2 regions of the Mesorhizobium sp. M1050 genome follow, and region 1 is predicted to be linked to the other one. Evidence: riboswitches for the same ligand, from Rfam matches in the RefSeq annotation. Region 1 holds a riboswitch; the other holds the start of a gene.

Region 1 (3,404 bases):
GGCGCGGTTGCCGATCCTGAGCAGTTCGTCGAGCACCAGCTTCGGGTTGCGGGTGGCCTGCAGCGTCTGCGACAGGACGACGAAGTCAAAGCCCTTGTCGGGATAGAATTCGAGATCCTTGTCGGCATCGCCCTGGATGACCGAGAGGCCGCGCGCCACGCATTCGTTGACGCCGCGCTGCGACAGCTCCAACCCACGGCCGTCGACCTGCTTGGTGTCCTGCAGCAATTCGAGCAGCGAGCCGTCGCCCGAACCGACATCGAGCACGCGGGACTGCGGCGGGATGAGATTGGCGACGACCTCGAGGTCGACGCGCTGGTCGCGATTGACACTCATGATGCCGCCTCCTGCGTGGAGCATGATCCTGGACAGACCAGTCCGCAACTTTCCAGGGTCATGCGCTGAGCCCTCTCGCCCGGGCCGCCGAGCCGATGAAGCCGTTGATGGCGGCAAACAGTTCCGGCTCGTCCAGCAGGAAGGCATCGTGGCCGCGATCGGTCTCTATCTCGACGAAGGACACCGAGGCGCCGGCGGCGTTCAGCGCATGCACGATCGAGCGGCTCTCCTCGGTCGGAAACAGCCAGTCCGACGTGAAGGACACCAGGCAGAAGCGGGTTTTGGTACCGGCAAAAGCGTCGGCCAACCGGCCGCCATGGTCGGCTGCGAGGTCGAAATAGTCCATCGACCGGGTCATGTAGAGGTAGGAATTGGCGTCGAAGCGATCGACGAAGGTCATGCCCTGGTGGCGCAGATAGCTCTCGATCTGAAAGTCGGCGTCGAAGCCGAAGGTCAGCGCTTCGCGATCCTGCAGATTGCGGCCGAATTTCCGGTGCAGCGCGGCCTCCGACAGATAGGTGATGTGGGCGGCCATGCGCGCCACCGCCAAGCCTTTTTCCGGGCGTTTGCCGTGCTCGAAATATTTGCCGCCATGCCAGTCCGGATCGGCCATGACAGCTTGCCGGCCGACCTCGTGGAATGCGATGTTCTGCGAAGAATGGCGCGCGCCTGTGGCGATCGGCAGCGCCGAGAAGACGCGCTCCGGATAGCTCGACGCCCATTCCAGCACCTGCATGCCACCCATCGAGCCGCCGAGCACGCAGAACAGCTTTTCGATGCCGAAATGGTCGATCAGCATCTGCTGCGCGCGCACCATGTCACGGATGGTGATGATCGGCAGGTCGAGCCCATAGGGCTTGCCGGTGGCGGGATTGGTCGAGGCCGGGCCTGTGGAACCAAGACAACCACCGATGACGTTCGAGCAGATGACGAAGAAGCGGCTGGTGTCGATGATCTTGCCGGGGCCGATCAGCACTTCCCACCAACCCGGCTTGCCGGTCACCGGATTGGTGCTGGCGACGTGCTGGTCGCCGGTCAGGGCATGGCAGACGAGGATCGCGTTGGAGCGGGCGTCGTTCAGCGTGCCATAGGTCTGGTAGGCGATCTGGAACGGCGACAGCAGCGTGCCGGCGTCGAGCTTGAGCGGCTTGTCAGGCCCAAAACGCAAAACCGGGCTCGACGGCTGGTCGGCCTCGTTGTTGGTTTTGCGAGCACGCAGAGCGGCCATTGCATCCATCTCACACCTTGATCCCTGCACCGTGCTTTTCGAAAATCGACGCCGATGCGGTGTCCGGCCGGCGCGGGCAATAAAAAACCGGCATTGCAGTCGCAAAGCCGGTTACAGGATGCAAACGGCCCTTTAGCAAGTTGTTTAACGTGGCTGCAAGCCGACCGGCCAAATCACCACGGTAGTTCGTACCCCTTCTAGGGCTGCGGCAGGCCGGCGTCAACGGCCAGCCATTGTCCGGAGGCGGTCACCTCTCGACATTGCGGGCCACGGCTTGTATTTCCGCTGCGGCTTCCCTGAGGAAGCGTTCTCGACGGATTTTGCGACATGAGCCAGACACCGGACAAGGCACGTCCAATCCCGCGCGCGGGCATCATGGACATCGACGCCTATGTGCCGGGCAAGAGCACGGCGCCTACCGGCGTCGCCAAGGTCTACAAGCTTTCGTCGAACGAGAACCCGCTCGGTCCCTCGCCAAAAGCGATCGAAGCCGCGCGCGAGATTGCCGGAAAGCTCGACGTCTATCCCGACGGCACCGCCAGGCGGCTGCGCGAAGCGATCGCCGAAGTGCACGGTCTCAACCCGGCCAACATCATCTGCTCGAACGGTTCCGACGAGATCCTCGGCCTGCTGGCGCAGACTTATCTGTCGCCCGGCGACGAGGCTGTCATCACCGAACACGCCTTCATGGTCTACAAGATCTACATCCAGTCGGCGGGTGCCGTTCCGGTGACGATCAAGGAAAAAGAGGAGCGCGCCGACATCGACGCCATCCTGGCCGCCATCACGCCACGCACCAAAATCGTGTTCCTTGCCAATCCCAACAACCCGACCGGCACCTATGTGCCGTTCCAGGAGGTGCGCCGGCTGCATTCCGGTTTGCCAAGGCACGTGCTTCTGGTGCTCGACGCGGCCTATGCAGAATATGTCCGCCGCAACGATTACGAAGCCGGCATCGAGCTGGTCGGCAGCGCCGAGAATGTGGTGATGACCCGTACTTTCTCGAAGATCGGCCTTGGTGGGGCGCGGATCGGCTGGACGTACGCGCCGATGCACATCGTCGACGCGATCAACCGCGTGCGTGGCCCCTTCAACGTCAATGCAACGGCGATCGAGGCCGGCATCGCGGCGATCCGCGACCGCGCCCATGTCGAGCGCAGCGTCGCGCACAACGAGACCTGGCTGGCATGGTTGAGCGAGGAGTTCACCAAGCTTGGGCTGCGGGTGACGCCGAGCGTCGGCAATTTCGTCCTTGTGCATTTTCCCGAGGACAACAAGCATTCCGCAGCTGCGGCGGACGAGTATCTAACCGCGCGCGGCTATATATTGCGGCGGGTTTCCGGCTACGGCTTTCCCAACGCGCTGCGCATGACCGTCGGCACCGAAGAGGCCAATCGCGGCGTTGTCGCCGCACTCACGACATTCCTGAAAAGCTAGAACACCATGACATCACCGATGTTTGAAAAGATCGCGCTGGTCGGCATCGGCCTGATCGGCTCGTCGCTGGCCCGCGTCATCCGCCGCGAGGGGCTGGCTGGCCGCGTAGCCATCTCGACCCGCAGTGCCGCGACGCTGGCGCGAGCGAAAGAACTTGGGCTGGGTGATTCCTACACCACCGATGCGAGCGAAGCGGTCAGGGATGCCGATCTGGTCATCGTCTCGGTGCCGGTCGGCTCGTCCGGCGCGATCGCCGAGGAAATTGCGTCTTCATTGAAGTCGGGCGCGATCCTCACCGATGTCGGCTCGACCAAGGCATCTGTCATCGCGCAGATGCAGCCTTATGTGCCAGCCGGCGTCCACTTTATTCCCGGTCATCCGCTGGCGGGCACAGAGAAATCCG
Region 2 (3,404 bases), on a different contig from region 1:
TGGTGCCTGTCGCCACGCATGGTCGCGGCGATGGTAACGCGCGACCTGATCCTGCCTGCGATGTGGGCGCGCGGCTGGCTCGGCGGTGCCGTCGAGTGGCGCGGCAATGCGATGACCATCGGCACCAAGGCGGCCAAGCTGGAAGAGACGCCATCCGGCGCCTGAAAGCCAAAGGCTTGCTATTTGGCCTTCAGCGCCTGCGCGATATCCTCAAGCAGATCTTCGGTGTCTTCCAGGCCAACCGACAGTCTGAGCGTGCCCGGCCCGATGCCGAGTTCGGCGCGCGCCTCATCGCTCAGGTTCTTGTGAGTTGTCGTCGCCGGATGGGTGATCAGGCTCTTGGCATCGCCGAGATTGTTGGAGATCAGCACGATATCGAGCGCGTTCTGCAAGGCGAAGGCCGCCTGCTTGCCGCCTTTGACATCCAGGCAGATCAGCGTCGAGCCACCCGACATCTGCTTCTTTACGACATCAGCCTGTGGGTGATCGGCGCGGCCGGGATAGATGACGCGGGCGATTTCCGGCCGCTCGGCCAGGAAATCCGCGATCTTGCCGGCGCTTTCCGTCTGCTGGCGCACGCGCAGCGGTAGCGTCTCCAGGCCCTTCAGCAGCGTCCAGGCGTTGAAGGGCGACAGGCTGGGCCCGGTGTGGCGGAAATAGTCATGCAGGTTCTCGTCGATCCACTTCTTGTCCGACAGGATGACGCCGCCGAGACAGCGCCCCTGGCCGTCAATGTGCTTGGTCGCCGAATAGACGACGATGTGGGCGCCGAGTTGCAAGGGCTTCTGTTGCAAGGGCGTGGCAAAGACGTTGTCGACGATCAGCCTGGCGCCGATCGAATTGGCGAGCGAGGCAACCGCGGCGATATCGACCACTTCCAGCGTCGGGTTGGTCGGGCTTTCCAGAAAGAACAGCTTGGTGTTCGGCTTGACCGCCTTTTCCCAATTGGCGACGTCGGTGCCGTCAACCAGCGTCGCCTCGATGCCGTATCTTGGCGCCAGCGTCTCGACCACCCAGCGGCAGGAGCCGAACAGTGCACGGGCCGCCACGATATGGTCGCCGGCCTTGGCGCTGCACAAAAGCGCTGCCGTTACCGCAGCCATACCGGAGGCGGTGGCGCGGGCGTCCTCGGCGCCCTCGAGCGCGCACATGCGCTTTTCGAACATGTCGACGGTCGGATTGGCGTAGCGCGAATAGATGAAGCCCGGCTCCTCACCCTTGAAACGGGCTTCGGCGGCCTGCGCCGTTTGATAGACGTAGCCCTGGGTGAGGTAAATCGCTTCCGACGTTTCGCCGAAACCGGAACGCAGCGTTCCGCTGTGAACGAGTGCCGTTTGAGGCTTCCAGTTGCGCTTGTTGGTGCTCATCGCTCTTCTTCCAGACACAAAAAAACCGGCCGCGAAAGTCGCAACCGGTCCATACGGCCTCGCGGCCCGACGGTCCTTTAGCGACTTGTTTAACGTGGCTGCAAGCCGACCGGCCAAATCACCACGGGATAACGACCCTTTAGACCCGCGCCACGCTTGCGTCAATTGCCGGCTTGATTAAGAGGTTTGTACCAGCAGCGTTGCAGCGGAGTCAGCTTTGCGGCAAACAGGCATTCTTCCCGATCAGGACATTTCGGCGCTCTTCCAGTCCGGCGCGCTGAAGTCGGCGCGTGCGCTTGACGCCGACCAGATCCAGCCGGCCAGTCTTGATCTCCGGCTCGGCGACAAGGCCTGGCGGGTGCGTGCCTCCTTCCTGCCGGGTCCCAACCACAAGGTTTCGGAAAAGCTCGACCGGCTGAAGCTGCATGAGATCAATCTGGCCGAGGGCGCGGTGCTGGAGACCGGCTGCGTCTATATCGTGCCCTTGCTCGAAAGCCTGGCATTGCCGGCGAACATTTCGGCTTCGGCCAATCCCAAGAGCTCGACCGGGCGGCTCGACATCTTTACCCGTGTCATGACTGATCGCGGCCACGAGTTCGACAAGATCGCCGCCGGCTATCATGGTCCGCTCTTTCTCGAGGTCAGCCCGCGCACTTTCCCGATCGTCGCGCGCACCGGTTCGCGACTGTCGCAGATCCGTTTCCGCACCGGCAATGCGCTGCTGTCGGAAGCCGAACTGCATCAGTTGCATCGCGCGCAGATATTGGTCGCGACGGAGCCGCCCAACATTTCCGGCGGCGGCATCGCGCTGTCGATCGACCTGAACGGCGATCAAAGCGGTCTGGTCGGCTACCGCGGCAAGCATCACACCGGTCTCGTCGATGTCGACGAGCGCGCTGCGCAGGAGGTCGTCGACTTCTGGGAGCCGATCCACAAGAGCGGCGCTGGCGAACTGGTGCTCGACCCCGATGAATTCTACATTCTTGTGAGCCAGGAAGCGGTGCATGTGCCGCCGCTCTACGCCGCCGAGATGACGCCCTTCGATCCGCTGGTCGGCGAATTCCGCGTCCACTATGCCGGCTTCTTCGATCCGGGCTTCGGCCATTCGGCGTCCGGTGGCACCGGCAGCCGAGCGGTGCTGGAAGTGCGCAGCCACGAAGTGCCGTTCATCCTCGACCATGGCCAGATCGTCGGCCGGTTGGTCTACGAGCACATGCTGAAGCGGCCGCAGGCGCTCTATGGCACCGATCGCGGCTCCAACTACCAGGCGCAGGGTTTGAAGTTGTCCAAGCATTTCCGCCCCGCGCGCTGAACCCATTACCCGCAGGCAAAATACTTGCCTGCGCTGGCTCGCCATGCTTGGCTGCCTTTCTGGTCGTCAAGCTGGCGGCGTTCAAGGGGAACCAAGAAAATGCAGATCTCGAAATGGATCATATCGGCAGCAGGCGCTGCCATGCTGGTGATGGCGGCCGGCTCGCTGTCGCAGGCGCAGGAAAAGATCAAGATCGGCACCGAGGGCGCCTATCCGCCGTTCAACACCATCACCTCGGACGGCAAAGTCGAAGGCTTCGATATCGACATCGCCAACGCGCTGTGTGCGCAGATGAAGGTCGAGTGCGAAATCGTCACCCAGGACTGGGATGGCATCATCCCAGCCCTGCAAGCGAAGAAGTTCGACGCCATTATCGCCTCGATGAGCATCACCGAGGAGCGCAAGAAGCAGGTCTCCTTCACCAACAAATACTACACGACACCGCTCGCCCTGGTGGCGCCGAAGGACGGCGACCTCACCTCGACCGAACCGGCGGCGCTTGCCGGCAAGACGGTCGGCGCGCAGGCCTCGACCACGCAGGCCGACTATGCCCAGAATGAATATGGCAAGGCGGGCGCCGAGGCAAAACTCTACCCGACCCAGGAAGAAGCGATCACCGACCTGACGAACGGCCGGCTTGACGCTGTGATCTCGGACAAGTTCGTGCTGATGGACTGGCTGAAGAAGGCAAGCGAGGGTTGCTGCAAGCTGGTCGGCGACGTCAA

Evidence for each region. Region 1 has a riboswitch for S-adenosylmethionine ahead of metX (homoserine O-acetyltransferase MetX). Riboswitches for the same ligand answer to the same signal wherever they lie in the genome.
Region 2: linked by a shared signal. The riboswitch ahead of NKH57_RS05465 (O-succinylhomoserine sulfhydrylase) and the one ahead of metX (homoserine O-acetyltransferase MetX) in region 1 are both predicted to bind S-adenosylmethionine.

The regions. Positions count from the first base shown of each region.
Region 1 covers NZ_JAMYMV010000009.1:67,720-71,123, forward strand. Annotated here, with positions in the region: gene metW (methionine biosynthesis protein MetW) at 1-336, opposite strand, end outside; gene metX (homoserine O-acetyltransferase MetX) at 395-1,564, opposite strand; SAM riboswitch at 1,677-1,754, opposite strand; gene hisC (histidinol-phosphate transaminase) at 1,892-3,001, shown strand; gene NKH57_RS08080 (prephenate/arogenate dehydrogenase family protein) at 3,008-3,404, shown strand, end outside.
Region 2 covers NZ_JAMYMV010000006.1:73,181-76,584, reverse strand. Annotated here, with positions in the region: gene NKH57_RS05470 (ceramide glucosyltransferase) at 1-165, shown strand, start outside; gene NKH57_RS05465 (O-succinylhomoserine sulfhydrylase) at 180-1,367, opposite strand; SAM riboswitch at 1,425-1,502, opposite strand; gene NKH57_RS05460 (2'-deoxycytidine 5'-triphosphate deaminase) at 1,585-2,679, shown strand; gene NKH57_RS05455 (ABC transporter substrate-binding protein) at 2,779-3,404, shown strand, end outside.